DNA from 3 places in the Vreelandella sp. 162(4c) genome. Region 2 is predicted to be linked to each of the others. Evidence: predicted binding sites of a transcription regulator. Region 2 holds the regulator's gene; each other region holds the start of a gene.

Region 1 (10,507 bases), 550 kb from region 2:
CATGCACCGGGTGCTGCCGCATCTTGCCCGAGCGTTGATGTCTACCCCGGCCTTTGCCGACGGCGACAGCTCCGTTGGCCCCAATGCCGCACCGGCATGGCGCTACAGAAGCGATACCAATCGCACCTTTGGGGAACTGACGCAGGAGCTTGAAGACGAGCTCGATCAGCTGTCGACATCACCCAGGGAAAACGCATTGCGCACGCACCTTAAGACAGCCTTGGCAGGCGACAAAGAGATAGTGACGTCAGCCAAAGCGCTGGGCTTGTAATGGGCTAACGTTGAAAGGAAATCATCATGACTGACTACAAAATTTACCCGCCTATTGGCATTGCCCGTGTGGGGAACGCGCCGGAAAAATGCTATATCGGCCCCGAGACATATCGCGGTCTGCCCATTAACCTCGACGGAAGAGACTTCACCCAGGATGACTTCCGGGATGAACAGGGACGCATGTGCCGCCAGGCTGCGCGCTTTCATATTTTTCACGGCGACGAAGAGATCACCCTGGATACGCCCGGAGTAAAGGCGATCACCTGGACCGTGCACATGGCGAACAAGAAAGCCAGTTGGTATGAGTTCGCCACCAACGAGGGAGAGCAGGGCTACGCCAGCAATCACCCCTTGCGCAACGCCGATGTGGAAGACCGACACCGCTTGATTATCGACCCAGGGCCACGCCAGATCAGCGGCGCCGATGCCGGTCCCGTCCCCATGGACCGCGATACAATTCCCGAGGGCTATAAGGGCGCAAACTTCCCTAAGGGCATTCTGTATCCCAATCGGGAGTGTATCGACACCTTAGGAGAGCTGCGTACCGACACAGCCGGTCGCCTGCTGGTGTTGGGCGGTTTGGGTGTTTCCGGAACCGAAGATGAAAGCGCCGTGATCAAACAGTACGCTAATAATGATGGCTGGTGGGACGACACCGGTGACGGCCCAGTCAGCGCGGTAATCGAATGGGACAATGGCAGTAGCAATCCGGCTGATCCGGCCTGGGTGTCTGTGGCGCCGCCTTCCTATGCGCCAGAGATCGCCAACCTGGTAACGCTCTGGGACACCATCTTCGACAGCGCTGTGCGTGCTGGACACAACCCACAGATAAATAATCAGGGCATGTGGCAAAGCGGATCCTATGGCTACAAGCCCAACTTCCAGAGCGAGATAAAACCACTACTGGAACGGGCCACCACCTACGCCTGGGTTGCGGCAATCCCTCCCAAGCCCCACAGCTTTGACATGGAGATGCTGGGGGCGGTACCTGATCATGAGGATCACTACCGTGGCCTGCGCAATTGGATTCTGGATGTTCTACGACCACCGGCAGCTGAGAACTCCATTATCTCCGGGCGGGGAGCCACCATGATGCCCTACCTAGCGGGGGACAATTGTCTTATCGGTGGGACGTTTACATCCACTTATCTACGTTTGACAGATACCCAGTTCTTCTTTGTTCAACAGTGGGCGGCGGGGCACTTTGTCAACGAGCCTGTTGCCGATAGTGGCCCTCAATCACTGACACGCAATGTTCTGGAAAACTGTGTAGGAGGTGCGTTTTCTCCCGGTATCGAGCTCACCTGGATCACCCGCAATCGAGCCATCTACAATCGTGACGACCCTTTCCGTATCAATACCGCACCGCCCACCGAAGGGCCACTCAACCTGGGCTTTACGCCTACTGCGATGGAGCCCGGGGATCTCACTCGTTACATGGCCATACCCTGGCAGGCAGACTTCAATGAGTGCTCCTCACAACCCATCGGTGAACGAGTTTTGTGGTGGTGGCCCGCACAGCGGCCTGAATTCGTCTACCTGGAACCGAAACCCCAGGGAGTACGCCAGGCGACTATGCCGATACCGGATGAGCAGACGGGAGGGCAGGTTGCCTGGATCGGCACCGATTTCGATCAGATGCGGGGAGATTTCATCTCCTTTGCCGACGACGTACAGATGGTGCAGTACTGGTCGCGGCTGGGCTTCGTGATGGAAAAAGAGGTTCAAGGCGAGCGCCGCTTTGTGGAGGTTGCACGCACCTTACCCCGACCTTTCACACCGAATGGCAACTGACTTCGATCTCGTTATCCTCGGCGCTGGCCCTGCCGGTTGCGCCACGGCTCTCGCCGCGATAGCGGCGGGGGTCGAGCGCGTGGCGATACTGGACAGGCCTGCCCGCCAGGCCTTCAAAGTGGGGGAATCCGCGGCGCCTGACGTAGTCGCTAAATTGAGGCTGCTGGGTATATCGAATGACCTTGGGGCGAGAGGGCATCGACCCTACTACACCAATCTCTCCCTATGGGCAGGAGAGCGCAGGTTCGACGATTTTCTCCATCGCTCGACAGGGGATGGCTGGCATCTAGATCGGGAGCGCTTTGACGAGGATCTGCGTCAAGCCAGTGGTGAAAAAGGCGCGCAGCTACTAACGCCTGCGGTGTTGGAATCTCTACGCTGGGATAGTAGCGAGTGGCAACTGCAAATAACGTATCAAGACAAACAGCACCTACTGAGTTGTCGTTACCTCGTCGATGCTTCCGGGCGCGGAGCTACCCTCTGCAGGCGACTGGGGGTAGAGCGAAAGCGTCTCGACGATTTGGTGGCGGTGGCGTGTAAATGGCCCAATGTCGGCAGGCTGGAGGGCATAACTCTGGTGGAATCGGTTGCTGACGGCTGGTGGTACGCTACCGGTTTGCCAGATGGTTCAGCACTGTTGGCGTTGATGTCGGATGCATCCGTTGTGCGCCAGAAGGGGCTGCGAAATAGCGAAGCATTCTATGCGCTCTGGGGCCAGACAGAAGAGCTACAACAGTGGCTGCAGCCTTCTCGCCAGCACGCACTCTCGCTTACCTGCTTTGCTGCATACAGCGGTTTTGTGACCCAAGCAGCTGGGCCGGGCTGGATCGCAGTGGGCGATGCCCTGGCTACCTTTGATCCTTTGACCTCTTCGGGAATTTCCAACGCACTGGGTGACGGTTTGGCAGCGGCACCGGTAATCACCGATTGGCTGAACAGGCATGACCTGCAAGCGGCAGAACAGTATGCGCTTCGCGCAAACAGGGGAGTTAACCGCTTTATCAAGGAGTGGCAAGGCCAATATAGCTTGGAGCGACGGTGGTCGGATCATCCATTTTGGGCTCATCGTCGTGAGGTTGGTTAGAGAGGTCGATGCACTGGCCAAGCAGGCGCAAATAAGTCGTGAAATGCACTTCACCGGAAGGATCACGGATGCCAAAGCCCCTGCCGCCCCACTGATGGTCTTCAAGCGGGATCATTGTGGACAGGCCGGCTTCGGTCAGGGCAGCATGGATCTGGTCGGCATCTATCGTCTAGGAGCGCTAGCGTGTTCTCAGTGGGAAATCCCTGCATCGGCAGCGGCTCATCAAATGCTTCCAGTGCCGAGATGGCTGCTTTCGAAGGGAAGACTCGTTGAGTAGCATTCTTTGAGAGATAGCGTCGCCCGCGTGTATCCGCATCAGCTTGCAAGTCTAGTTCATTCATCTTGGCCTCCTGGTTATTATCTCTGTTTCATGAAGCCTCATGCGGCATATAACGCCGGGTCGTGGCCCAGAATGCTAGCGCCAATAGGCTTAGCGAAGCGCCTAAAATGCACACACCCTGCCAACCTGCATGAGCATAGGCGGTGGTCGTGCTGATGGCGCCTAGGCCACTACCGATCGAATAGAACAGCATGTACAAGCCTAATAAGCGGCTATGTGCCTCAGGACGTGTGTGAAAAATCATGCTTTGATTAGTGACGTGAAGAGCCTGCCCACCCATATCAAGCAGCACAATCCCGATGATCAGCGCCCATAGCGACCACTCCATCAATGATAGTGGCCCCCACGCTAGCAGCAGCAACACCAGCGCAGCTGCACTTGTGCGCTGCCCGAGACCTCGATCTGCCCATTTTCCGGCGCGAGCGGCTGCGAGGGCTCCCACTACGCCAGCCAAGCCAAATGCGCCAATGGCCGTATGAGAAAACTCATAGGGTGGTGCGCTAAGTGGCAATACCAAGACACTCCAGAAAACGTTGAAGGCAGCAAACATTAGCATCGCCAGCACGCCGCGAATTTGCAGCACTCGCTCTTCCCGCAATAACACCAACATAGAGACAATCAGGTGTGGATAGCTCATGGAACCTGATGCAGCTTTTAGCGTCGGCAGCCGACGCCACAGAGGTAGTGCCACTGCCAGCATTATGACCGCAGAACACAAATAGACGCCTCGCCAGCCGGCCAGATCGCTTACACCACCAGCGAATACGCGGGCAAGCAACAAGCCAATAAAAACACCTCCTTGCGCTACACCGACGACACGACCCCGTTCATGAGGGGCGGCAGCGCTAGCCGCGTAGGCGATTAACCCTTGCGTCATCGCTGTACCGAGCAAGCCAACACCGAGCATTCCTGCCAGCAGCATTGCGGTGGATTGCGACAATGCTACAACCACTAAAGAGGCCACCAACGCCAACAATTGCAGCGCCATTAGGCGACGACGATTCACCCGATCCCCTAGTGGAACGAGCAGTAGCAAGGCCAAGGCGCAGCCGACCTGAGTGGCCGTGATCACACCGCCAACGGCTGCATGACTGATACCGAAATCCAGGGCCAGTGAATCTAACAGTGGCTGTGCGTAATAGACGTTGGCGACACTTAAGCCGCTGGCCGCAGCGAAAAGTAGCACTAAGCCACGCGGCATGTCCGTTTGGACGACCGGTTTGCTGTTATCACGAAGCGATACAGGCAGTACCGAAGACGCCTTCATAGCCACCTCTCATTCAGCTGGTTTCAAATAAAAACTAGTTGGATGGTAGGTAACCTGGTTTTAAAATGCAACTACATAGATTGCCATAAACACATGGAAGGCAAATATCATGCCCCGCCGCAAATCCACACATACTGAAACCTGCCCGGTGGCACGCTCTGTCGACGTTATCGGGGATCGATGGTCGCTGCTTATTGTACGAGACGCTTTTGACGGCATGAGACGATTCGGTGACTTTCAGCGCAGCCTGGGCATGGCTCGCAATATTCTGGCCGAACGTCTGCGTCGGTTAGTTGAAGCGGATATCCTGGAAACTCGGCCTGCATCTGATGGCACGGCCTATCAGGAATACGTACTGACAGCCAAGGGCGAGAGTCTATTTCCTGTGGTGGTGGCTCTGCGTCAGTGGGGAGAACGCAACTTGTTTTCACACAGCGAGCAGCACTCCCAGCTTATCGACAAGTCAACAGGGCAGCCGGTGCCCTATATGGCCCCTCAGGCCGGTGATGGCGATGTACTGGCCCCGGATGACACGATAGTAAGAAAGCTTCAGTAGCACCGTTAGTTTAGCCCGACGGCCATTGCCCAAAACGGTGGAGGAAATACGCCATGTGGGCTAACCACTGGCTGATTGGCATCAACTGATACCGGTACTAGGGCTGGGTGACATCGGCCTGAGTGGCGCTAATATGTTGCGATTTCATTGCCGAAGAAAGCTTGAGGAAGTCCGCCAGTTGCTGGGTGGCACGCTTCTGTGACGCCTGAACCATCACGAGTTCAACCATCGGCAGCTCCGGAAATCCCTCCCGCTTGCCTAGAATAATGTGGTCTTCAGCAAGCGCACTGGCGGGCAGCACACCGATGCCGAGACCAGCCGACACAGCGGCACGGATATTGTCATAAGAGGCACTGACATAGGCGCTGTAGCCGTGCTTTCCGGGCTGATCCAATGCGGCGAGCGCTGCGCTTCGGTAGCAACAGCCGTCAGGAAAGATAACAAGCGGTATATCAGACATGCGGTCAAAATCATGCCTTTGAGCGGCCACCCAGTGGAGGGGCTCTCGCCGCAGCAGACGACACTGCCAACGTGGGTCGCTTGGCGTGAAGCCTCCCACACACTTAAAGATGGCGAGATCAAGTCCGCTGTTATCGAGCTGGTGGAGCAGTTGCGAGGAGAGCGCAGAGACAACTTCCAGACGCAGATTGCGGTTTAGCTCGGCGCACCGGGAAATAGCACCATGCAGATCCACCACCTTGAAATCATCGGGAACACCAATCAGCAGGCGCCCGGCGATTTCGGGTTGTTGCATGGCACTCACCGCTTCAGACGTACGGGCAAGTATCTCATTGACGGCGGGAAGAAAACGCTCTCCGTCTGCCGTCAAGCCAAGGATGTGGCCTTGGCGACGCTCCAGTAACTTGCAGCCGAGTATTTCCTCCAGCCGCTTCAGACTTTGTGTGACCGCTGACTGGCTGCGGTACAACTGAAGACCTGCCTGCTGAAAACCATTGCCTTCGGCCAACAGTACGAAAGCGCGCAGGTGTTCCAGCGTGACTCGCCTATCGCCCAAGGGGGAAGGTTGGCAATCAAACACACTATCTCTCCATACTTAATATTAATTTAACTGATTATGAATGGTTAATAATTAATTTCCACTACATGTAACTCCCATGCACCATCAGTTTCATGGTGATGGTGCAAAAGCAGGATGGCGCTTTTAAGGGGGCTGCATGAATAATTTCGTATTAACTGGTTTGGTGGTCATTTTCAGTATCGTTTGGAGTTCGGCATTTATAGCCGGTGCCATTGCACTGACTGATTTCGACCCCTTTACGCTGCTCACCATCCGGTTTTTATTGAGTGCGTTACTGATGCTGCCTATTTGCCTTAGCTGCGGCGGTTTCCGGGTATCAACTCATGGCGATCGCATCGCTATCAGGCGCGGATTGCTGCTCGGCGTGCTTAACAACGCCCTTTACCTGGGGCTGAGCTTTGCCGCATTGCAGACGGTTCGCCCCCAGGTCGTTATTGTTATTGTCAGTTGTGCACCGCTGGCAACCAGTTTGCTATCAGCATGGTGGGGCGTAGAACCTCTTTCCCCAATGAAATTACTCGGCGCGGCGCTGGGGTTAGTGGGAGTGGTGATCATCTCTGGCGTTGCTAGCGGAATGCAGGTTGATGTCTGGGGAGTGCTTATGGCAACTGGGGGTATGCTTGCCTTTGCCAGTGGCACCGTGTTCTTCCGCGGTCAAGGCGCAGGCCTGCCCATCTTGCAGGCTAATTTCTGGCAATCCATTGCTGGCGCTGTCGCTCTTCTTCCCATGGCAATGGTATTCGGGCAACCGCTTGCCGTGCCTTCTACCGCTACGATGATAGCGATTGCACATCTGGTACTTGTCGTCACCATCGGCGGAATGAGCCTATGGCTTGTACTGATTCGCATCAGCGGCGCCTCGACGGCATCGAGTTATCACCTTCTTAATCCGTTCTTTGGCGTACTACTCGCTTATCTAATACTAGGGGAGCCGTTGCGCATGGCGGATTTCATTGGGGCTGGGCTGATTGTCATCGGCCTGTTTCTGAGCACTCAGGTAAGGGCGAGAGCACCGCAGTGTTAGGACAGTCGTAGTGAATTAGAGAGCAGTGGCAAAAACATGATGCAGGTCATGGCCGTAGCCTAAAGTGTGATGAGGAGAGCATGGGATTCAACGAACTTTGCTGCTAGGCTCATTTTACTAGAGCTAAAAAAGCCGCAGGGAACAATCTAATGCCACAGGCACCTCGCATCGAGCTTCACCCCGTTAGCCAACGCGTGCAGGTGCATGTTGATGGCAAGCTGCTTGCCGACTCGACCAACGCTCTCGAACTCCGCGAGCGCGGCTACCCGCCACGCCACTACTTCCCACGCGAAGACGTGCGGATGGATTTGCTTAACACCTCAGAAACGACGACCCACTGCCCGTTTAAAGGCAACACAGTGTATTTCTCGCTAGGCGAAAATAAAGATATTGCCTGGAGCTATGAACAGCCGATTGAAGGGATGGAAGCTATAACGGGTAAGGTGGCGTTTTATGAGCAAATTAGCAAATGACGCCTTTCGACCCTGAGCGGACATTTCGGCGAAAGCGGCATGCTGATTCAGCTGTGTTATGCAGCGGGCACGATAATCTATATCATGCTGCCTATTTATAATTAATTTATTGTAATTTCAATAGGATAGATCGCGAATGAAGGGCTGTATAACCTGAATGAACGCGCCTCCGGGTTCATTCAGGTTATGTAGAGGGGTGTATGATCACCGTTATAAATCTTGATAAGTAGAGAATTTGGATGGACGTTTTAGAAGAAAAGGTTGCTGAAATTAAGTCTGTTTTGACCAGAGCTGCAAAAAGCAGAAGTATCGTTCGTTATCCCAAAATTTATAGCCTGTTTGAAGATGATGAGAATAAAACCATAATCTGGGCAACATTTGAGCAAGCATGCCGCGAGATCGCAGACCCTAGCGAAGCGATTTATGGGGTTCTTATGAGAATCAAGTCAACAGAGTTGCCTCAGGACGGCTTTTTCGACCTTTTCAAAAACATGCGCCCAGAGAAATATAAAGAACTCACCGGTTCGTACAGTGCATCTAGCAATATGATCGACCCAGAGAAAATGGCAGAAATTGTGAAACTTGAGTCGGAAACGGTCTACAATCACGCTGCAAAAAATTTATAACAAAGCGCGTAAGGCGGACGGCTTTCAGCCGCCGCTTTGCTCCGCGTTAGGGCGCTTATGAAGATCAAGCGAGTCATCCAAGAGGATTCTACAGGCTGCGGCATTGCATGCGCTGCAATGGTAGCCGGTGTTTCGTATATTGAGGCAAAGCGCACTGCGATAAAGCATGGAATTGTTAAAGAAAAGCCTCCTTACTACACCATCGCAGGAGAGCTCAGTGCTTTACTGAGTAAATTTGGTAACGATTTTGCCAGGGGCCGAAAACTGCGCAAGTGGGAATCTTTAGACAAACTGAGCATCGTCGGTATCAATTACAAGCCAACATATGGCACTTGGCATTGGGTTGTGTATGTACCCGACTCAGAAGCTGGTTTCGTTCTTGATCCAAGAAAGGGCGTAAAAACTTACAAGCGGACGGATTTTTCTCGCATGCGGCCAAGATCTTATATTCCGGTTTCGCACCCTAACAATTAATTGCACGCGACCAGCAAAGCTGGCTCGTGAGTAAGGCGTTATTAGACACTCTGGATCTGAAACTAAATTCCCCTTTAAGAGGAACATGCCATCGAGATTTATGCACTAGAAACGGTATCTCTGGTTCTGAACTCTCAGTTCTTTTCTTCACTCGCCGGAGCACTTTTTGGCGCACTCGCGGGTGCGACCGCAGCTCATCGAATAGCTGACAGGTCTAAGACAAAAGAAAGCCTCTTGCAGGAAATTAGAAATACAAATTCGGCACTAATGGCATCGTATATTATTTGCAACTCCTATCTTCTATTAAAGGATCAGCAAGTTAGGGAGCTATATAGTAGGTTCTGTGAAAAGCATGAAGAATATCAAAGAATAATAACCGGCCAGCTCAATGTCCAGTATTTCGATTTCCAGGCCGATATGCGGAGAGTGATACTGCCCAAGATTCCTTTGGACCTTTTGAATGAGCAGGTCTATCAAAAGATGAATCTAAATGGACGGCCCGTAACGGCGACTGCTCAAATAGATAACACCATAGCGTCACTAGAATCAGCCATCGAAACTCGCGACTCGGTCATTCAAATGATCCGAAGGTCGCCAGGAATGAGCGAGGTCGAAAAAGCGAATTTGTATTTTGGGTTCCCGCTTCCTGATGGGGCACTGAGCACTGAATATGCGGACGCTTTGAAGGGAATTTCGACTTATGTAGACGACGTTATATTCTTCAGTAAGCTGCTGTGTGACGACCTCCTTGAACATGGCCAAAAGAATCGCGGACGTTTCAAAGAACTGTATCGCGAAGAGCCTCCGGAAGTGAATAAAGTTGATTTGTCTCCTGCAGAAGCGAAGGGCTTGATGCCAGATGAGGAGCAATATGCTCATTGGCTCCAGGGACACAGGACTATTTCCCCGAACGAAATCGTGGATAACTGGATAGTTCGCCTTAAAAAGAGAATGTCTAACAAATCGCGTAAGACGGACGCGTGAGATCCGCCGCTTCGCTATAGCGTTACATCAGAGATGACTAAAAGGCAGCTTCTGGCCGAAACAAGAATGCTCGTGCATAGATGCAATCGACCCAAAGCGGCCATGCAGGCAAAGGCAGCATGTGCTTTCATCGGTGCTGAACAGTTAGGTATGAGATCCTGAATGATCGAACCATTAATAACCCATGTTGAAAACCTGAGGAACGCTCTTCTGACTCTGAAGCCAACTGGAGAAGATGGCTTTGAAGGGCTTATTGGCGAAGTGCTTGAGGGGATCACGGGCGTCCCCTTTCGTCTTGCGAGTAGCGGCTACCAACGTGGAATCGATGGCAAGGCTGCTTTTGAAGGCGCTGTTGCTTTTGAAGGCAAACTCTACACGAACAAACTGCCGCGCGCAGACGTGCTGTCAAAGATCCCAGACCTTGTCCGCCACAACGATTACGCAGACTTAGTCTGGGTACTAGGCGCAACCTGTGAGGTACCTAGCCAGTTGGCAGATGACTTGCGTGCTGATGGCGCACAGCAAGGTATCAGCATCCTGATCCTAGATTGGACTCCTTCCGATTTTCCACGT
Region 2 (10,507 bases):
AAACAACGGGTCGTGTACGACCGTTTGTACCACGGGCTGTTTATTTGTCTAGGCGCATACGTTGTTGAGTAGCGGTGATGTGTCGCGCAGCGTGCGTATCTCTTCGAGGATAGGGGCGCGGGAGTCTTTATCCAGGGGCACTAGCTCACGGCTCTCGCAGTTGAGTAGATAGGGCTGGGTGATCAAAATATCGGTGTGATGGCGCTCAAACTGATAAAGGATAAATTCCGCTAAACGGGTGTCATCCTGCTCGGTAATACGGATGTTCTCGCTGTCCACCATGCTGAATTTGGTGATCATCGGAATGGCAAAAGTCCATGGGCGCCATACCGCCGTGCTGCTTTCGGTTGAAATGACCGTGGCGGTCTCGGGCAGTTGTGCCTGCTTGTGGTCAAACCAGCTGTACTCCACCTGAACTTGATAGCCCAGCATACCCAGTCCGCCACACACCGGCACTATCCATTTGGGCAAACGTTTGCCGCTCAAATTGCGCAGTATCAGACCAATCCCGGCTGCCGCAAGGCCTGCAAAAACGGCGGCGATCAAGTGCCAAATCATAATTTATCCTTTCAAAAAGCCGTCTATAAAAGCTATCTATAAAAGCCATCGGGCCTCCCTAAGGAAGCCCGATGATGAGGTCGATTCCAAAGCGTTATCGCCGTATGGAGATAACGCATCAGGAAGGAGTATGACTTAGTGGTCTATCGCCATGCCAGCACCTTTCGGATAGCGAACGCTTTCCACCAGATCCTGAATTTCCTGCGGCGGTGCAGCTGTCACTCTGGAAACCGCAAAGGCAACGGCGAAGTTGATCATCGCGCCTACGGCACCGAAGGAGAGCGGCGAGATGCCAAAGATCCAGTTATCCGGCGTGTTTGCCAGCATATTGGTATCCGGCACGAAGAACCAGCCCAGGTAGGTAAAGATGTAAAGCAGGGTGCAAATCAAGCCCGCCAGCATACCGGCGACCGCGCCTGAGCTGTTCATCCGCGTGGAGAAGATACCCATCATCAGCGCGGGGAACAGTGATGCACCGGCGATACCAAAGGCTAATGCCACCGTTTGTGCTGCAAACCCCGGCGGATTAAGCCCCAGGTAAGTGGCCAACAGGATGGCACCACCCATGGAGATTCGCGCTGCCAACATCTCGCCTTTCTCGGTGATCTTGGGATTGATCATGGTCTTGATCAAGTCGTGGCTGATCGCCGACGAGATCGCCAGCAGCAAGCCTGCAGCTGTCGAGAGTGCTGCGGCGATACCACCCGCTGCAATCAAACCAATAACCCAGCCGGGAAGATTGGCAATTTCCGGGTTGGCGAGTACCAGTATGTCATTATTGACGGTTAGCTCGTTGCCTTCCCAGCCACGATCAGAGTAGTCGGCAGCATCATTATACATTTGGATACGGCCGTCATTGTTGAGATCGTTGAAGGTGATAAGGCCTGTTTCTTCCCATGTACGAACCCAATCAGGGCGTTCTTCGTACAGAATCGGGTTTTGCGCAGCCTCTTCGTAGTTTTCAACCTGCCCCGCCATCTCTGGGTACACGGTGGTCGCCAGATTCAGACGTGCCATTGAACCGACCGCAGGAGCCGTGAGGTAAAGCAGGGCAATGAACACCAGCGCCCAGCCAGCAGACCAGCGAGCATCGGCTACTTTCGGGACGGTGAAGAAGCGAATGATAACGTGGGGTAGACCGGCAGTACCGACCATCAGCGACAGGGTAAACAGCACCATGTTGAGTTTGTTGTCCACATCGGCGGTGTAGTCGCGGAAGCCAAGTGCGCTAACCACGTCATCCAATTTAGCCAGCAGCGGAATGCCGGATTCAGTATGCGTGCTGAACATACCGAACATCGGAATCGGGTTGCCGGTTAGTTGGAAGGCAATAAACACCGCAGGAATGGTGTAAGCGATGATTAGAACGATGTACTGGGCTACCTGGGTATAGGTAATGCCTTTCATACCACCAAATACGGCGTAGAGGAAAACGATCAGCGCGGCTAACCAAATACCCCAGGTGTTGCTGACTTCAAGGAAGCGAGAGAACGCTACGCCCGCACCGGTCATTTGACCGATAACGTAGGTAACCGACGCCACAATCAAGCAGACGATAGCCACTAAGCGAGCGGTGTTGCTGTAGAAGCGGTCGCCGATAAAGTCAGGCACGGTGAACTTACCAAACTTACGCAGGTAAGGTGCTAGCAGCATCGCGAGGATAACGTAGCCGCCAGTCCAGCCCATTAGGAAAGTAGAGTTGGCGTAGCCGCCTGAGGCTAGCAGGCCCGCCATGGAAATGAACGATGCAGCTGACATCCAGTCCGCTGCGGTGGCCATGCCATTGGTGATCGGGTGAACCCCGCCCCCCGCGACATAGAAGTCTTTCGTTGAGCCGGCGCGCGCCCAAATCGCAATGCCTATATACAAGGCAAAAGAGGCGCCGACGAACAGTAAGTTAATTGCAAACTGGCTCATACCGGCTTACTCCCCAAGGCCAAATTTTTGATCGAGCTTGTTCATCTTCCAGGCATAGAAGAAGATCAGCACGATAAACGTTAGGATTGAGCCCTGTTGTGCAAACCAGAAGCCAAGATCGGTACCGCCAACCGGAATACCGGCGAGCAGCGGGCGAAAAAGGATAGCGCATCCGTAAGAAACAAATGCCCAAACAGCCAGGCATCCGAAAATTAAGCGGACGTTTGCTTTCCAGTATTCAGCAGCGTTGGTTTTGTCATCTGCCATTGTGTTGCTCTCCACTTGTGATTTTTAAGGTTGGGAAAGTTCACGAGGAATAGCGTGTGGCCCATCAGGGCAATCGCACGTCTAAAGCCACCCTATCGATAGGAGTGGTGAGTCAGCTTCTGTTAGCACATCACCTTATTATTCGATATGAAATGTCGAGTTAGTTAGTGACGTGCGATTACCCTGCATGACTCATTGTTAATACTGGGCAATAAACGTCAAAAAATAAATCCCAGACTTTGGTATCAATAAACGACGAATTGGCTTTTGGTAAGATGCATGTTATTGAAAATACGAGTTTTTAGAGGCTGTTTAAGCGAATTTTGTAGGCGTTTGAAGAGCTATAGGACGATAGTCTAGTGAGCAAATAAAAGCAGTTATTGGCTACTTTAAATACATGTCCTGGGTTTTGCCGGAAGCACGGTTAGTAAGTGTCGATACTTTGGTCGTGTATCAAAAGTCGCTTCGACTTTAGCGTGATAGCTAAAGGTATAACAAGGTTATACTTGCTACTTGGGAAGTGAATCCTTTATACCCGTACAGCCACCTTCATATAATAATCGATAACATTTTTTTGAAGCGCTGGTGTGGGCCAATTTATGTGGGCCAGTATCGAGTCACGACGTTTATTTATTTTTGCTTATGTCTGCTAGCGCGCCTTAAGACACAACCCGGTTAGTCGCAGCCCGTTTAATGAGGTTATACCCCATGGTCGATGTGGATCTATCCCAACTGCCGTTTACGCTCCTTGACGATGAGGGGCGTGACCACATTCGTCGTGGCATTGACCTGGCCTATTTTGATCGTGACGAAATCATTTTAGAGACTGGCCAAGCGGGTGAGTTCGTTTATCTGATCCATAAAGGCGAAGTGGCGGAAATCGATCCTACATTGCCCTCATCTACCGCGCGTATTGGTCACTACACGGCAGGGGACCTGTTTGGCGCGATCAGTATTCTCAACGGTAAAAGCCGCTACCGCTTTAAGGCTGAACAGGAGTGCCTGTGTTACCTAATGCCTAAAGCACTGTTTCAGCAGCTGTGTCGCCACTATCCTGATTTCAGCAGTTTTTTTCGCCAATCGCTGACCCATAAGGCGCGCCTGATGACCGAAAAGCGCGCCGAAGGTGGCGTCACCATGGCAGGCTTTATGCTGGCCAAGGTAAGCGAGTGCATGCGTGCGCCACTGCTGATGGCAGCGACGACCGATATCGCTAGCGCTGTAAAACAGCTCAACGAAAGTCACGCCGACAGCCTGCTGGTGTCGACCCAGGACGACACCCTCGGCATGGTGACCAAAACCGATCTGCTCAACGCCTTAGTGCTAAAGGGCAGCGCGGTAACATCATCAGTGGATAAGATCGCCCATTTTAACTTGGTGACCGTCGCACCGGATCAGTACTTATTTGAAGTATTGGTGCTGATGACCCGCCATAAAGTGGCGCGGGTGGTAGTGATGGAGCAAAACGTCTTGAAAGGCGTTGTAGAGCTCACCGACGTGCTTAGCTACTTCTCAAGCCGCAGCTATGTGGTGAGCCTGCAGATCGAGCAGGCGACCAACTTAGAGGCGCTTTCAGCTGCCAGTCAGCGCACCCCGGAGCTGGTCAAAGCGCTGATGGCCCAGGGCGTTAAGCTGCGCTTTGCGATGGATCTGCTTGCGGCACTAAACGGCCGTATTATTAGCAAGGCCTGGGAGTTCACTGTCGATAAGCGCTATCACGAGCAGAGCTGCATGATGGTGATGGGCAGCGAAGGGCGCGGTGAGCAGATTCTAAAAACGGATCAGGATAACGGCTTGATTCTTGCCGATGAAACCCAGTGGCCTGATCTTGCCAGCCATATGCAAACGCTCACCGATACCCTGATTCAGCTTGGTTACCCGCCGTGCCCCGGCAACATTATGGTGTCTAACCCCGAGTGGGTGGCCACGGTATCCCAATGGAAAGGTAATATTGCCAAGTGGGCCAGGGAGCGTGATGGCGATAGCCTGATGAAGCTGGCCATTATGCTCGATGCTCATGGCGTGGCGGGCAACCCGAGCTTGCTTGAGAGCGTGCGCGATGAGCTGTTTGAACGCTGCTCGGGCGATGAGCTGCTGCTTTCCTATTTTGCCCGCACGGCGCTGCGCTTTTCGACGCCGCTGACGCTGTTTGGTTCGCTGAAAAAGCCTCAGCACGGTATCGATATCAAGAAAGGCGGTATTTTCCCTATCGTGCACGGTGTCCGCACCATGGCGCTTGAGCGGCGCATCAAAGCCACCTCGACGTTTGATCGCTTGGATGCCCTGGTTACTGACGGTCGGTTGGATCGCCGTTTTTCCGATGACCTGGGCGAAGCGTTGGCGCTCTTTTCTGAGCTGTGCCTCAAGCAGCAGCTAAGTACGCTGGAAACTTCTGCGGATGCGAAAGAAACTAACGCCCAAAGCAGCAGACGCGCTAACCGTGTCGTGGTGCAGAACCTCTCTTCCCTGGAGCGCGACCTACTGCGCGAAGCGATGCATATTGTCAAAGACTTTAAGCAGCGGCTTTCCCACCGTTACCATTTGGAGTATTCGTGAGCGGAATGCGGCTGTTAGATCGACATGTGACGCTATTTAGCGGCTCGCTGCGCACCTTGTTAAGGCGTGAAAGTGACCGGCGTCGTTGTGCAGACTCCCCCTATGCCTGGCTGTTTCAGCCCTATATGGGCGAAGAGCTGGTGGCGCTCGCCTGCACCGCAACGCCCACGCAATCATCACCTGTGATCAGCGTGGCGGCAGTGGTGCTAAGCCATCAGCAGGTGCATACCAGCCGCGCTTTTGTGATCACCCTTGGCAGCGCGAAGCAGCCCGCGAGCGCAACGCTGCGCCGTCATCACTTGCTGTGCGAGGCGGGGGAGATACTGCCACCAAACAGTGATAACTTGAGCGCGCTAGTAGAATTTATCGGCAATCGGCCCATCGTTGGCTGGCAGTTAGAGAAGCGCATTGGAGCATTGAATGCACTACTCAGTAAGCGGCTGAATTTTGCCCTGCCCAACGCCCAGGTCGATGTGGCAAAACTGCATCAGCGCCAACTGCGCCGTTTGCACCCGGAGGTCGAAGCGCCCAGCAGCTTCGCCCAGGCGTTGGCATGCTGGCAAGTACCCGTCATGGGCATGCAGAGTGTGCTTGGAGAGGCCACCGCCAGCGCACTGCTGTATATGCGCTTGCAGCGTATTATGGCGCAGGTGGCATAGTAGTCTCTTTCGTTGTGGCGAGGACAGCTTTCCGCGAGGGCGCTGTGAACCCTTCCCTGGGCGCTACTTTTGTCATCCATGACAAAAGACCCTCGCTCCAAGCTGCCCTCGCACCGAGGTATGGTGCAGCGGTCAAAATAGTCACTTCCAATTGCGATATCTTGTGTGGCTACGTCTGATTAGTTGGGTCAGGCGGTGAGTGTTGTTAGAATAGTTATTACTTTTTTCTCTCACGCCTTCTACCCTCGGCAGTGCTTATACCATGCAAACTCTTGATCACTTTGATCCTGCTCACCTTGATACGGTTGGAGCCACCCCAGCTGACGCTGAGCACGACCAGCCTGAGCTGGCTGATGCGAAGCAGAAGCGTGAATTTAACAAGCTGCAAAAGCGTCTGCGCCGAGAAGTGGGCAATGCGATCATTGATTACCAAATGATCAATGAAGGTGATCGCGTAATGGTCTGCCTCTCCGGTGGAAAGGACAGCTACACGATGCTGGAGATTTTGCGCAATTTGCAGCGCAATGCGCCGGTCAATTTTTCGCTGGTAGCGGTCAATCTGGATCAAAAACAGCCGGGTTTTCCCGAGCACGTATTGCCTGCGTATCTGGATAAGCAGGGCGTGGAGTACCACATTGTCGAGCGCGATACTTACTCGGTGGTAAAAGAGAAAACCCCGGAAGGTAAAACCACCTGCGCGCTTTGTTCACGGCTGCGGCGCGGCTCGTTGTATGGCTTTGCCGAAGAGATTGGCGCCAATAAGATAGCCCTGGGCCATCACCGGGAAGATATTCTCGAAACACTGTTTCTCAATATGTTCTTTGGCGGCAACCTGAAAGCGATGCCGCCAAAGCTGCTATCCGATGATGGGAAGAATATCGTTATTCGGCCGTTGGCCTACTGCAAAGAGGCTGATATCGCCGAGTTTTCGCGGCTGATGGCGTTTCCGATTATTCCCTGCAACCTGTGCGGTTCACAGCCTAATATGCAGCGTCAGGTGGTCAAAGAGATGCTCGCCGAGTGGGACAAAAAGTTTCCTGGCCGCCTGGAGAGCATGTTCAAGGCTGTCACCAACATTGCCCCTTCCCAGTTGGCCGACCGCAGCCTGTTCGATTTTGAAGGCCTTGAGGCCAAGCAAGCAGAGCTACTGGCGGGGCGTATCCAAGCCTTTAACGTCAGCTAACTGTTTGCTCTTCCTCTTCGGCGAGGGTAATCAAGCGCGGCATATCGAGAATGTTGACCTCTCGCCCGGAGACCGCCACCACACTCTGCTGCTGAAAGCGGCTTAGTATGCGGCTGACCGTTTCCACCGCTAAGCCCAGGTAGTTGCCGATATCAGCCCTGGGCATTGAGAGGCGAAAGCTGTAAGGCGAGTAGCCCCGGCGACGAAAACGATCCGAGAGGGTAATCAAAAAACTTGCCAGCCGCTGATCGGCGGTTTTACGCGAAAGTAGCCGCATCATACGCCGGTCATCGCGCAACTCTTTGCTCATGCTACGATAAAGCTGGCCACGCAGTTCGGGTAGCTCCTCCGAGAGTAAGTCCAGGCGGTCAAAAGGAATCTCGCAGACGGTGGTCGTTTCCAGGGCGATAACGCTACCGGGGTAATGCTCTTCGTCAATGCCATCCAACCCCACCAATTCACTGGGCAGGTAGAAATTGGTCAACTGCTCGCTGCCGTTACCTTCGGCGGTGATCTGTTTCAAACTGCCCGAACGGACTGCGTAAACGCTGGTAAAGGTGTCGCCCTGACGAAACAGCGGTTCGCCTTTTTTCAGCGGCGCGCGACGACGAATAATGGCGTCAAACTGCCCCACGTCGTCCAGCTCAAGGGCAAGTGGCAGGCACAGTGAGCTCAAACTGCAGGTTTGGCAGCGAGCTTCATGGAGTAGCGAGCGCCGACGGCTCATGGGTTCCAACATGCTTTGCTCCTTGAGAGGGTCCCGCTTATCAATTAGAAAATCCTTACTTATTATAGTCGCTTTAGCATGCCTGCAATAAGGTGATTAAACAATCTTAGAATACTGTTGTCCCGTTTGCCCGGAAAGATGGGTATCAAACGCCATTGCTATATGGCGAATCAGCAGTCGACCCATTGGCGTTGCGTTAAGCTGGTCGCCGCTGCGTGCCAGCAGGCCATCTTGCTCGGCGCTTTGCAGGCGCTCAAGCGCAGGCGCAAAGTAGCGGGGGGCATCAATGTTCCAGCGCTGGCTAACGGCGGTCAGATCAATGCCCATATCGCACATCAGCCGCTCAATCACATCCCGGCGGATCAGGTCGTCATCACTTAAGCGTATGCCACGCACGGTGGCAAGCTGCCCCTGATCCAGCGCCGCTTCGTAGCGGGCCAGATCGCTAGGATTCTGCGCATAGACGTCATCAATACGGGAAATCGCCGATACGCCAAGCCCGATTAAGTCGCACTGAGCATGGCTGGAGTAGCCCTGGAAGTTGCGCTGCAGCGAGCCTTCGCGCTGGGCAATAGCCAGGCTATCGTCAGGGCGGGCAAAGTGATCCATACCGATATGCACATAGCCAGCTGCGGTGAGCATTTCGATGGTGGTGCGCAGAATCGCTAGCTTCTCTTCTCCGCCTGGCAAGTCATCGACATTAATGCGCCGCTGCGGGGCAAAACGCTCGGGCATATGCGCGTAATTAAACACAGAAAGGCGCGCCGGGTTGAGCTCGATCACCTGGCGTAGGGTGTTGGCAAAGCTCTTTTCAGTCTGAAATGGCAAGCCATAAATTAGGTCGAGATTGAGCGAGCGAAAGCCCAGGCGATGCGCCTCCTCCATCAGCGTTTCGGTAAGTACCCGAGGCTGAATACGGTTAATCGCTTTCTGCACCAGCGGGCTTAAATCCTGCACGCCCAGGCTGATGCGATTAAAGCCGAGGGATTCGAGATGGCGCAGCGTAAACACATCCGCTTCGCGAGGATCTATTTCAATTGCGTAATCGCGATCAGCAGACGATGAAAGACCAAAACGTGCATCCAGTCGATCAATCAGGTCGCCCATCTGGTTCAAACTGAGAAATGTCGGCGTGCCGCCGCCCCAATGCAACTGCTCCACCGGTCGTGATGTATCCAAGTGGCGTGCGGTCAGCACCATTTCACGGTCAAGCCGGGCTATATAGGGCTCGGCAAGGGCAGTGTTTTTGGTAGCGATTTTATTACACGCGCAGTAGAAGCAGATCTTGCGGCAGAAGGGCACATGAACGTACAGAGAGAGCGGACGCTTACTGGCATTGCTACGCTCCAATGCCTGGGTCAGGTCGCCAGGGGTAAATTGGTCGTGAAACGACAGCGCCGTGGGGTAGGAGGTGTAGCGTGGGCCGTTGGTGTCGTAGCGACGCAGTAACGCTTCGTCCCACACCGGCTGCATAGGGGCTGCGGCAGCAGCGGGTGCAAGAGGCAAGGCAGCAGGGGTATGAACGGGCATGAAGGGGCGCTCCGACGTTAGGAAATGCCGCTAGCCTAACCCGTGGTTAGGAGGTAAATGTTGAGCCACGTCATGCTATTAGAGGTTGTGTACCGAAAGCGTCCACAGTTGCCACAGTGCAAAAGCGATAATTGTCAGCGCTGCCACGCTGCGGGTCGCGGGGTGACGTATCAAATGGCTGAGCTGGCGGGCAGCCAGGCCAGTGGCAAGCAGCGCAGGTAGGGTGCCAAGCCCAAAGGCGCCCATGAGTAGAGCGCCCTGAAGCGGGTCGGCAATCGCTAAGCTCCAGGCCAACATGGAGTAGACCAACCCGCAGGGGAGCCAGCCCCAGAGCGCTCCCAGGGCGAAGGCTTGGGGAATATGCACTACGGGCATCAAGCGACGCCCCACGGGTTCGATAAGGCGCCATAGTCGCCGGCCAACGGCCTCCACTTTGAGCAGCCCTTTCCACCAGTTGGCGATATACAGTGCCATTAAGATCAGCATCAGTGCGGCAAATACCTGGAGTAGCAGGCGTGCCGTAGCAGAAAGGGAAAACAGCGTGCCTAGCAGTGCCACCAGCGCGCCTGCGCTCATATAGCTAACAATGCGGCCTGTGTTGTAGCTGAGCAGCAGGCCTCCCATGCGCGCCGGATGACGCATGCTGGGGGGGACTGCAAAGGTGAGCGCGCTCATAATGCCGCCACACATACCAATGCAGTGGGCGCCGCCCATCAAGCCAAACACAAACGCCGCCATTAGCGGCGGCAGATCAAGCCCCGTTGGATTCATGGCCGAGACTCTTGGTCGTCGGGTGTGTCTGCCGCTGATGGTTCGGAAGATTTTTGCTTTGCCTGCTGATGCTGGCGGCGCTGCTCAGGGCTAAGGTCGTTTTCATCCTCATCAAATAGAATGCGGTGCGCTGGGCCTTCTAGGTCATCGAACTGATCATTTTTCACCGCCCAGAAAAACGCCCAGACGGCGAGGCCCAGCAAAATCAGGGAAAGCGGGATCAGCAGATAAAGAATCGTCATGCGGCCACCGGTGTTGAAGTGTCGAGCGTTGGCGCGGGCTGAGGTCGCCAGCGCGACAGTCGCAGGGCATTACCCACCACTACTAGCGAGCTAAGCG
Region 3 (10,507 bases), 770 kb from region 2:
CCTGGGCGGTGGCCAGATCCATCTTTTTGCCGTCCCGGGGGGTATCCAGGTCTTCCTTATAGCAGTAGCTGCAGCTCAGGTTGCAGCCGGTATTGACGTTGAGCACCACGGTAGAGAGCGGGAACTGCTCCACCTTTACGCTGGGATTATAGGCCTGGACGACTCCATCGGTGATCAGCTTCAGCGCTTTGAGCTGTAGCAGCCGCTCCTGAATATCTTCGCCGCTGACCTGATGTGTCAGATGTCCCGGCAGCGCCCCGCTGTCGAGCCCCTCCTTTCGCCCGGCCAGAGCCAGCAGCTCCTCGCTGAGGGCATCCGGGGCAAACAGGCTGGTGGTGGGGATATGGAACCACAGCGGCTGGCCTTCCACTTCCATCCGATGCAGGTTCTCGGGTATGGCTTGTAAGATTCCCATGGTGACCTCCTAGCGAAGCGGTGGGTTGTTCCAGCGTTGCACGGTAACGATCAGTTGGGCTTCGTCCTGCATCGCCTCCTGCCCCACCACACTGGCGGTCACCCGCAGGTTGCCCACGCTGTTGGCATTGTACTGGCGCAGCGGGTTGGGCCCGGCCCCGGCCGGCGAGAAGATCCCTGTGGCGGCGTCCAGTATGCCAGCAAACCTGGCATCCTCGTCGCGTTCGGCGATCTCGTCCCAGGGGGACACGCTCCAACGTACCGGTACCTGACCCAGCGGGATGGCTTCATCGGCGCCATCCAGATAGCCTGCGGCGGTGAAGACACCACTCACTGGCGGGGTCTTGTCGTTGCCGATGCGAGCCACCCCCAGCGCTGGACTCACCTCCAGGCGATCCACCGTGCGGTAGCCAGCGAGCAGTTTCTCAGCGCTGATCTCGCCAATCTGCATAGTCAACCAGCCGGGCGTAAGATCGGTGCTGGCCTCAACGTCCAGCACCAGGCGCATGTCGCTACGTTCGACCACCTCACGCACGGTGACGCCCTCCCCGAGACTGATCTCCCCTTCCCCAAGACCGTGGCCCAGCAGCACCAGCCGGCTGCGCTCGCCGGCCTTGAGCGAGGCGGGCAAGCTGGCCAACACAGCAGACTCGGCCGCTTCGTGAGGCACCATTTCCACCATCATTCCAAAAGCATCGTCATGGTCATCGAAGATGCGCCCGCTGGGATGCGCGCCGGAGAGATCCAGCACCTGCTTGAGATCACGACCGTTGAGGTTCAGGTTGGCGCGCCACTCGTAGCCGGTATAAACGATGGCCTGGCCTTCGCCACTGAGCGGGCGACCACTGGTGAAAGCGCCGTCCAGGCTAAGGGAGTAGGCATCCTCGCCTTCAGCGGCGTTAATAGTCACGTCGGCATAAAAGTCGCCTTCTCCGGGCCAGTGCCCCCAGAGCTGCCAGTCGCCCTCAGGAGAGGTCTGTTCGGCCTGCTGCCATGACTCCCAGGCTTCATTTTCGAGACTTTGAGTCTCGGCCAGCCAGGGAGCGATCTCGTTCAGGGCGAGATCGAACCAGTCACGATCCCGTGCCATGGCCTGGTACTCAATGGTCTGGAACTGGCCCACATGGAAGTGCACTAGTCTCTCCCACTCTTCCCGGGGACGGCGCTGCAGTTGGGCGCGGCCGCCAGTATGACAGCGGGCACACATCTCCTGGTAGCTGGGATGATCGAAAGACTCGATACGGTTGAGGCGTCGCTCGATCAGCTCACGTTGGGGCGCGCTCTCCTCAGGGGCCAGGCCGCGGGTATCGGCGAGGAACTTGACGATATCCCGGCGCGCCTCCAGGGGCAGCTCCAGGCCGTGCATGGTCTGCATGCGCGCGATCGTCATGTCCCAACCTTCCGGGGTCTTGCGCTGTGCACTAATGCGGCTCCAGCTCTGGGGGCCACTTTGGGTCTGGTGGCAGCCTGAACAGTACCTGTCGATGGCCTCGCTGCCAGCAGAGGCCAAGACGATGCCAGTAGGCAGCAGCAGGGCTAGGCTACAGAGCCCTGAGGGAAGTGCATGTCTCATCACGGAGAGTTCTCCACGCATTATTGTTGTCGTGATGTTCGTCTGCAGTTGTCTTCGCGGGCGAACATCGAAGGTATGTGCCAGTGCCATTCAACTTGCATTGACCGCGCCGACTATCAACAACTTCTTTTTATTCATGTGGTTGAAGTGATTTGCTTGCCCGAGTTTTTTAGATGCTTGGCCAGCAAGCGACAATCGGTGCCCCAAGTTGCGACAGTCGCGTATGGTCTTGAAACACTTTGCCTCTTCGAATTTGGTCAACATTGAACGTGGCGGCACCCGGATTTTCCGACCGACTCAGGTCTGAGACTTGGCTCTCAAGGGGGGTTATGGGGCTGCGGTGCCTCTGCCTGAACCTGGGGCTGACGCCCAGGACGCGCGCACAGCAGCTAGCGGTGTCGTCTAGTGTCGTCTAGTGCAGCGTAGCGGCCCCAGAGGAACTAGACGTTGATCCGGCCGTGTTCGTGGCAATGAACCTCTTCACCTTCAGGGGCGATCACAAAGGCCTCCTGGGGCCATCGACCCATGGCTGGGGTTGGGGGATGGCCCGCCAGGGGGGAGTGATGTGGTTGTGGTAGCGAGCCATACCAACAGCATCGCCTTGCCACGCTATGCTAAGGTCTGCTGCTTGGGCTGAGTATCACCAGCCAGCAAGGTTGGACGGTCAGCATCGAGTTCTGCCAGCGGTTCACAGGGCTCCAGGCTATCCCGACAACGGCCCACTAAGCGCTGATACTCCTGGGTACCCTGCTGTTTCCAGTCGAACTCTTCATCACTCAGCGCGCGCTTAACCTTTGCGGGTGCCCCCATCACAAGTGACTGGGGCTCACACTCGAAGCCCGCCTTAACGAACGCTGCCGCCGCAACGATAGATCGTTCGGCAATGTTGGCGCCGTCCATCACCACGGCATTCATGCCGACCATGGCATCACGCCCAATCACGCAGCCATGCAGTACCGCGCCATGGCCGATATGGCCATCCTTCTCAACCTTGGTGACGCAGCCTGGGAAGCCGTGCATCACACAGGTATCCTGAAGGTTAGATCCCTCTTCCAGCACCAGCCGCCCGAAATCACCACGCATCACCGCGCCGGGGCCTACATAACAGTTGGGGCCCACGATTACGTCGCCAATTAACACCGCAGTAGGATGGACATAGGCGGTCGGGTGTACCACCGGCGTCACCCCTTCAAGTCGATAGTAAGGCATAACACTCTCCGTTAGCTTGATTGGCCGTGTGGGGTGCTGCCCCCATCGCCCGCTCTTCGAACTGTTCGGCCCCTGCCCCATCAGTTGTGTAGCCACCTAGGGTTATCGCGCCTTTGCTGCGCTGATTGCGTCATGGGGCGCTCCTGCGCTCAATCTATCTTGATACGCAATATCAACTAAGATTATATTTTACGTAACAAAACATCAAACACTTTACCTGTCGCCGTCTACTGAAGAATGGGCACACCGCTATCTAAAAACTCGACGCACCCTGCTGTAAGTCAGTTTTTTAGACGACCTTGGTTTTTTTATACCATCGTCTAACAATTATCTTATATTCGCAAAAAAGTCACACAAGTTATTGTTAATAACTAACAAACTACCAACAACACCAACAAGCGACACATTATAATCACCCATATAATATTGATGTGTATCAAAATAAATCTATACTCGGCAGAGATTCATCCTGTGGATCACAGGCCGAACGGTCACTGGCGGGCACCGCCGACCGCGAAAAGGGCATGCGCCTTCCAATAAAAACGACCTGCCACTTTTCAAGGGCACTGACACAAGGACATTACCCATGAGCCAAGCGCCCCTGCTTTACAGCGTGGAAGACGGCGTCGCCTGCATCACGCTGAACCGCCCCGAAAGCTTGAACAGCTTCAATACCGAAATGCATGCCGAGATGCGCAAGGTGCTAAAAGCCGTGCGCCAAGACTCAAGCGTTCGCGCTTTGCTGCTGACCGGCAGCGGTCGAGGCTTCTGCGCCGGCCAGGATCTTTCCGACCGTAGCGTCGCGCCCGGCGCAGAAGCCCCCGACCTCGGCGAGTCGCTTGAGAAACGTTACAACCCCATGCTGCGCGCCCTTAAAGACATGCCGTTCCCGACCATTTGTGCGGTGAACGGCGTGGCCGCAGGTGCCGGTGCCAACATCGCCCTGGCCTGCGACATCGTATTGGCCGCGCGCTCGGCAAGCTTTATTCAGGCCTTCTGTAAGATCGGTTTGATTCCAGACTCTGGCGGTACCTGGACATTGCCTAATTTAGTGGGCATGGCTCGCGCCAAGGGCCTGGCGATGCTGGGCGACAAGCTCCCCGCCGAGACCGCCGAACAGTGGGGCATGATCTGGCGCTGCGTCGACGATGAGACGCTTCAAGAAGAAGCCATGAGCATGGCTCGCCACCTGGCCACTCAACCAACCCATGGCCTAGCGCTGATTAAGCGCGCCCTGCATGCCAGCAGCGATAACAGTTTCAACGAACAGCTCGACCTGGAACGCGACCTTCAGCGCCTTGCTGGGCGCAGCGAAGATTACCGCGAAGGCGTTAGCGCTTTTATGGAAAAACGTCGCCCCACCTTCAAGGGAGAGTGATATGCCAGCCATTCTCTCTACCGCCACTATTAGCATCATCAGCACAGGCGCCATTAATGCCTTGACCGATAGCCGTTTGGTTATCGAGGCTATCGTCGAGAACCTTGGGGCCAAGCGCCAGGTGTTTGCTCGGCTCGAAGCCCTATACGAGGAAAGCTTCCATGCATGATTCCCAACTGACCCCGCAGCAACTGGCGGAAGCCTGCGCCGAGGCAATGTTTTCCCGCGACCATGCCAGCCAAGGGCTGGGGATGCGCATTACTCGCGTGGCTCCCGGCTTCGCCGAACTGACCATGACCGTGCGTCAGGACATGGTGCAGGGGCACGGCAACTGCCATGGCGGATTTCTGTTTGCCCTGGCTGACTCAGCCTTCGCGTTTGCCTGCAACAGCTACGACGAAGCCACAGTAGCCTCCGGTTGCAGTATCGACTATCTCGGCCCCGGCCAGCTGGGCGACGAGATCACCGCCACCGCCGAGGAGCGCAGCCGCCGCGGGCGTACCGGCATTTACGACATTACATTGCGCAATCAGCACGGCGATACCGTTGCCTTGTTCCGCGGGCGTTCCTACAAAATTCGCGGCAGCGTACGCCGCCTGGAAGACACCGCTGCTGGAGATAACCAATGAAAGAGGCGCTGATCATTGAGCGCTTATAAGCCCATTACTAAAGCCATTTCATCGCCCATGGCGCATTTAGAAATTAGTCCAATAACAACTAGCTTGATCGGAGACCCCTGATGAATCAGCCCGCAACGCGTATCAACACCGCGACTCTCGATCCCCTGGAAACCGCCAGCGTCGACGAGCTGCGCGCCACTCAGGTCAAGCGCCTGAAGTGGAGCCTGAAGCACGCTTACGACAATGTGCCGTTCTACCGCCAGTCCTTCGACAAGGCTGGAGTGCATCCCGACGATATCCAGACGCTGGAGGATCTCGCCAAACTGCCTTTCACCACCAAGGCAGATTTGCGCGACAACTACCCGTTCGGCATGTTGGCCACACCGATGAGCGAGATCGTTCGCATCCATGCCTCCAGCGGCACCACCGGGCAACCGACGGTGGTAGGCTACACCCAGAACGATATTGATGTGTGGTCCGATGTGATGGCGCGCTCGATCCGCGCCGCCGGCGGCAGCCGCAACGATAAGGTGCATGTGGCGTATGGCTATGGTCTATTCACCGGTGGGCTGGGCGCGCATTACGGTGCCGAGCGCCTGGGTTGCGCGGTGATCCCCATGTCGGGTGGCCAGACCGAGAAACAGGTTCAGTTGATCCGTGATTTCGAGCCGGACATTATCATGGTCACTCCCTCGTATATGCTCAACATCGCGGACGAGATGGAGCGCCAGGGCATCGATCCCCACACACTGCCGCTGCGTACCGGCATTTTCGGTGCCGAACCCTGGACCGACAGCATGCGCACGGCTCTTGAGAAGCGCCTGGGTATCGATGCATTGGATATCTATGGCCTGTCGGAAGTGATGGGCCCCGGCGTGGGCATGGAGTGCCTGGAGACCAAAGATGGCCCGACCATCTGGGAAGATCATTTCTATCCCGAGATCATCGACCCAGTCAGCGGTGACGTCCTACCGGACGGCGAGTACGGCGAGCTGGTGTTCACCACCCTTACTAAAGAAGGCCTGCCGGTTATTCGCTACCGCACCCGCGACCTGACCCGCCTGCTGCCGGGCACCGCGCGCCCCATGCGACGCATCGACAAGATTACTGGCCGCAGCGACGACATGCTGATCATTCGCGGGGTTAATGTGTTCCCCACTCAGATCGAAGAGCAGTTGCTCAAGATCGCGTCGCTTTCTCCCCACTACGAGATCGAAGTCAGCCGCCAAGGCAATATGGACATGGTGCTTGTTCGTGTAGAGGCGAATCATCATGACATCGCCCGCGACCCCGTGGCTTGTGAAGAAGCCGCGAAACAGCTCCAGCATTCCATCAAGACGCACATTGGCATCAGCACCCAGGTCAAGGTGTGCCCGGTAGAGAGTGTTATGCGTTCGATGGGTAAGGCAAAGCGTGTAAAAGACGTGCGTTAACTCTTTTCAGACAGAGCCTAGAGCAATGATATCAGCCCCCGAATACTTATTATTCATGGCTTTTAAGCTTTAGGCTTGTGAAGCTGAAAGTGAACGAGCGGCTACCACTGTTAGCTCTACCTTAGCATCGATAAAAAGCTCACAACATATAGTAGTGCGAACCGGCAGAGGCGCAGAAAAATAGTTCTTATAAGTACTGTTGAAAAGCTCAAAATCACTTTTATCAGTGAGATAGGCAGTGACTGATACAATCTCACTTAACCCCAGACCACTCTGGGCCAGTGTTGAAGAAATGCGCTTCATTACTAGATCAGTTTGCGCAACAATTCCCTCCGGAACTCTTCCTTCTTCATCTAAAGGAACTTCTCCGGAAAGCATGACCAGATCATTGACTTCGCGAAACTTAGAAAATGGCATGTTCATAGCGTATCTCCTGATACTTATTGAAAATCAATTAACCGAAGCCGAGGAAGCCTTCAGAGAAGCTCAGTGGCTGGGCATTGCAAAGCGATTTAGTATCGACCTGAGGACGTGAGAGCTCTGGAACAGTATTGAACAAGGCTTCTAGTTCCTGAGCAAAAGCAAGCGTAGCCAGGTCTTCGCCACGGCGGCCAATGATCTGCAAACCAAAAGGAAGACCATTTAGATCCCGTCCGGCAGGTAACGTAATAGATGGGTGGCCAACCAATGTCGACGCATAAGCCATTGAAAGCCAATGGTAATAGCTTTCCATCGGTTTTCCGTCTATCTCACTGGGGTAAAGCTCATGCCAGTTTCGTGGACTAATAGTCGTAGTCGGCGCAATAATAAAATCATGCCGTTCGAAAAATGTTTGCCAGCGCCGGTATATTTGGGTCTGCAAATTCATGGCCTCCACGACATCTAACGCAGAGAATGAAGCCCCCTCTTTAACATTGGCCTTGATATTCGGGCCCACCTTACTTGGATGGTTTCTAACCAACTCACGATGATGGCCGGAAAACAACAATCCTCTTAAAACTGAAAAAGCCCTATCTGCACCATGGCAATCCGGGTGGGTGTGCTCTAAGGAAGCAAATACATGACCGAACCGATGTAATTTATCAAGGAAGGTTTCAGCAATAAGCGACTCTGTTATCGCAAAACCAAAATCATGGGTAACCGCAACTCTAGCACTACTCAGATCAGAAGAGGGTAAATGCGTGTAAGAGTCAGGGTTATGGTGGCTTTTTTCCTCAACTACCGATACCCATGGATCTCTTCGGTCAGGTCTAATCATGGCTGATAGCATGAGTGCGGTGTCAGCTACAGTCCGTGCCATTGGCCCGCTGGTAGATAAAGGAAGCAGTGCTAATGAACGCTGCGATCCAGGAACTACGCCAGGCGAGGGACGAAAGCCAACAACACCATTGAATGCCGCTGGGCTTCGCAGGCTACCGCCGGTATCCGAACCAGTCGCCAAAGGTGCCATGCCGCAGGCAACAGCCACGGCCGAGCCTCCCGATGAACCACCTGCAGAACGAGATAAATCAAAGGGATTCGCAGTGACGCCATACACCGCATTTCGAGTATTTCCTCCAGCACTCCACTCAGGGTTATTTGTCTTACCCATAATGACGACACCTGCTTGGCGTAGCTGGGTGATCATCGGGTCATCTGACGTAGCTATATTATCGGCATATAACTCACTACCATAAGTTGTAGGAAAACCAACTACATCGACCATATCCTTTACACACAATGGCAGACCGTGCAGTACACCAAGAGGCTTACCTTGGTCGATTTCCCTTTGAGCATCGCGAGCTTGAGTAAGCATTAAGTCGTGATTATAGCTAACTAAAGCATTTACTGCCGGGTTCACAGCTTCCGCTCGGGCGATACAGCTCTCAGCAAGCTCGACAGCAGAGAGCTGTTTTGAAGAAAGCAGGCGACGAGCCTGAGTAGCACTCAAATCACAAGGTATCATTCAAACATCTTCCTTTATGTAATTTATCAAAAGACATAGCCGATAAAACCAGGTTTTTATTAAAAACAATAGCCACCATCATTAACAATGACAAAAATCTTTACGATACATAAAACAATCACCAACAGAACGTCACTTTTATCTTTTTCAGCATGACTGACATCAAAATACTATCTCAACGATCATTTAAAACATGGGTAAGAAAGTTAAAAAACCACAATTACACTTAACAATTAATAGAAAATCATTAATGATAGAAAGTAGATCCTTCCTTGCTAATTTTCGATTCACAAGCACGAGCAAGCAGATGCACCAAAATAATAGCTGCACAAATTGGCACAGATAACACCACCCATGACATCGGAAATCCCAACGTATCTGCACTAATCTGTGACTGACGTGCGATAAAACCACGTGACGGATCCATTCCAGACCCCAAGATACTGAAATAGATAATAGGAACAAAAAAGATGAGCACTGCCACACCGCGCAACAGTGCCGAAAAAAGCCTCAATGAAAAGCTCTTAAAGTGCATGGCCCCCTGAAAAAGCGCAGGGTCATCTTTCGACTTAAAAGAAAGCGTAGCGCCGAGCAGCCCGCCCCACACCATCATGTAACGAGCCATTTCTTCTGTCCATGATGGCGGTGCGTTAAAAGCGTATCGAGCCACCACTTGGATTGCTACGAATAGCAGCATCAACACTAAGCACAATACTGATACTCGGCGAGCAAGCCAATCTAGACAATCACTGAGGATAACTATTGAACGGCACATATTGTATACACCTTACGCTCAGCATAATCACTAGAAAAGCCCCCCTGCATCCAGGTTAATATAACTGGATAGGGTAACTAACAGCTGGATTTAGCGCGTCTTTTCGGCAAGATCAGTCCACGTCTCGACTTGTGCGGGTGTCAGCTCCGTCTGATCGTAAACCGAGCGAGATAACTCACGAAATCTATCACGCGATTCTGCCGACAATTTTGTTACTTCCACACCATTTTCCCTAAGCTCGTTTAAAACCTTGGGTGTAATATCTTGAAGCCATGCCCGGTTGGCCTGATTAGCAATACCAACGGATTCATCGACAATACTTCTTTCCTGCTCACTCAGACCCTGGTACCAGTCGTCAGAAACCAGAACCGCACGTAAAGCGTTCATAACATTAGTATCAGTGTAATAGCTTATGATGTCCGTTTGTCCAAACATAATTGGGACAAGTGAAGTATTAATATAGCCATCGACAATACCTGTCTGCATTGCTGCCGCCACCTCTCCCCAGGCAACAATTGTTCCGCTTCCGCCCCAAGCTCTATAGAGCGCGTTTTGTACATCGTCGATGGCACGCATCCGCAGGTCGGCCATGTCTTCAGGCTGAGTGACAGCCTTGCGTGTTGTGATAATACCGGAGGGAGGGCCAAGCGGTGCGAGCGTCAATAAACGAACCCCAGCATGCTTAATATTTTCATTGATGCGTGACAGAACATCACCTTCAGTGAGAGCTCGATCCATGTGGCTCACTCCATCAAAAAGATAAGGCAAACGTACGCCGAAAATAAACGGATCGATGCGTGCGACTGAATTTACGTCCGACAAAGATACTTCTAGCAGGCCCATTGAAAGTTGGTCGAGTTTTTCTGCCTCTCCCCCCATAGCATCTCGAGGTATTTCGCGAGCATTTAAGCCGCGCTCTTTGAGAGCTTCAGTAAAATTATGTGCCCAAACATAGGAGCCTGACCTTTCTAAGTCCGTTGGACTATCCAGAGCAACCTTGATTTCGCTACCAAGAACCGACATAGGAAATGCAATTAGGGCTGACGCCATTGCGAGAATCTTTAGCAATTTCATACAGTGTCTCCATTATGCTTGTTATCGATAGAAGTTGTGATTTTTTAATCTAGAGCACGTTGAACCCGAATATCCGTGGAAGCAAG

The links. Region 2 encodes FNR, which switches genes on or off when oxygen is low (the NO sensors DNR and NnrR bind a similar motif). Its sites were predicted from a motif close to TTGATNTANATCAA; they were not measured.
Region 1: AC4EYZ_RS20400 (DUF427 domain-containing protein) is a predicted target of FNR. The motif match lies at 7,414-7,427, and genes of this name have one in related genera.
Region 3: paaG (2-(1,2-epoxy-1,2-dihydrophenyl)acetyl-CoA isomerase PaaG) is a predicted target of FNR. The motif match lies at 3,623-3,636, and genes of this name have one in related genera.

The regions. Positions count from the first base shown of each region.
Region 1 covers NZ_CM176981.1:4,410,275-4,420,781, forward strand. The annotation lists gene AC4EYZ_RS20360 (ferritin-like domain-containing protein) at 1-271, shown strand, start outside; gene AC4EYZ_RS20365 (LodA/GoxA family CTQ-dependent oxidase) at 298-2,067, shown strand; gene AC4EYZ_RS20370 (tryptophan 7-halogenase) at 2,057-3,151, shown strand; gene AC4EYZ_RS20375 (hypothetical protein) at 3,138-3,428, shown strand; gene AC4EYZ_RS20380 (MFS transporter) at 3,520-4,758, opposite strand; gene AC4EYZ_RS20385 (winged helix-turn-helix transcriptional regulator) at 4,868-5,314, shown strand; gene AC4EYZ_RS20390 (LysR substrate-binding domain-containing protein) at 5,412-6,353, opposite strand; gene AC4EYZ_RS20395 (DMT family transporter) at 6,490-7,377, shown strand; gene AC4EYZ_RS20400 (DUF427 domain-containing protein) at 7,527-7,850, shown strand; gene AC4EYZ_RS20405 (hypothetical protein) at 8,090-8,476, shown strand; gene AC4EYZ_RS20410 (cysteine peptidase family C39 domain-containing protein) at 8,534-8,950, shown strand; gene AC4EYZ_RS20415 (hypothetical protein) at 9,185-9,934, shown strand; gene AC4EYZ_RS20420 (NACHT domain-containing protein) at 10,097-10,507, shown strand, end outside.
Region 2 covers NZ_CM176981.1:3,863,580-3,874,086, forward strand. The annotation lists gene AC4EYZ_RS17675 (hypothetical protein) at 49-558, opposite strand; gene AC4EYZ_RS17680 (sodium:solute symporter family protein) at 694-2,475, opposite strand; gene AC4EYZ_RS17685 (DUF4212 domain-containing protein) at 2,482-2,742, opposite strand; gene AC4EYZ_RS17690 (DUF294 nucleotidyltransferase-like domain-containing protein) at 3,451-5,298, shown strand; gene AC4EYZ_RS17695 (3'-5' exonuclease family protein) at 5,304-5,957, shown strand; gene ttcA (tRNA 2-thiocytidine(32) synthetase TtcA) at 6,220-7,140, shown strand; gene fnr (fumarate/nitrate reduction transcriptional regulator Fnr) at 7,133-7,879, opposite strand; gene hemN (oxygen-independent coproporphyrinogen III oxidase) at 7,964-9,397, opposite strand; gene AC4EYZ_RS17715 (sulfite exporter TauE/SafE family protein) at 9,476-10,168, opposite strand; gene ccoS (cbb3-type cytochrome oxidase assembly protein CcoS) at 10,165-10,410, opposite strand; gene AC4EYZ_RS17725 (heavy metal translocating P-type ATPase) at 10,407-10,507, opposite strand, start outside.
Region 3 covers NZ_CM176981.1:3,090,173-3,100,679, reverse strand. The annotation lists gene peaB (quinohemoprotein amine dehydrogenase maturation protein) at 1-415, opposite strand, end outside; gene peaA (quinohemoprotein amine dehydrogenase subunit alpha) at 425-1,987, opposite strand; gene paaY (phenylacetic acid degradation protein PaaY) at 2,597-3,196, opposite strand; gene paaG (2-(1,2-epoxy-1,2-dihydrophenyl)acetyl-CoA isomerase PaaG) at 3,783-4,574, shown strand; gene AC4EYZ_RS14335 (3-hydroxyacyl-CoA dehydrogenase NAD-binding domain-containing protein) at 4,576-4,743, shown strand; gene paaI (hydroxyphenylacetyl-CoA thioesterase PaaI) at 4,736-5,203, shown strand; gene paaK (phenylacetate--CoA ligase PaaK) at 5,314-6,627, shown strand; gene AC4EYZ_RS14320 (RidA family protein) at 6,697-7,050, opposite strand; gene AC4EYZ_RS14315 (amidase) at 7,082-8,572, opposite strand; gene AC4EYZ_RS14310 (TRAP transporter small permease) at 8,820-9,269, opposite strand; gene AC4EYZ_RS14305 (TRAP transporter substrate-binding protein) at 9,438-10,421, opposite strand; gene AC4EYZ_RS14300 (TRAP transporter large permease) at 10,471-10,507, opposite strand, start outside.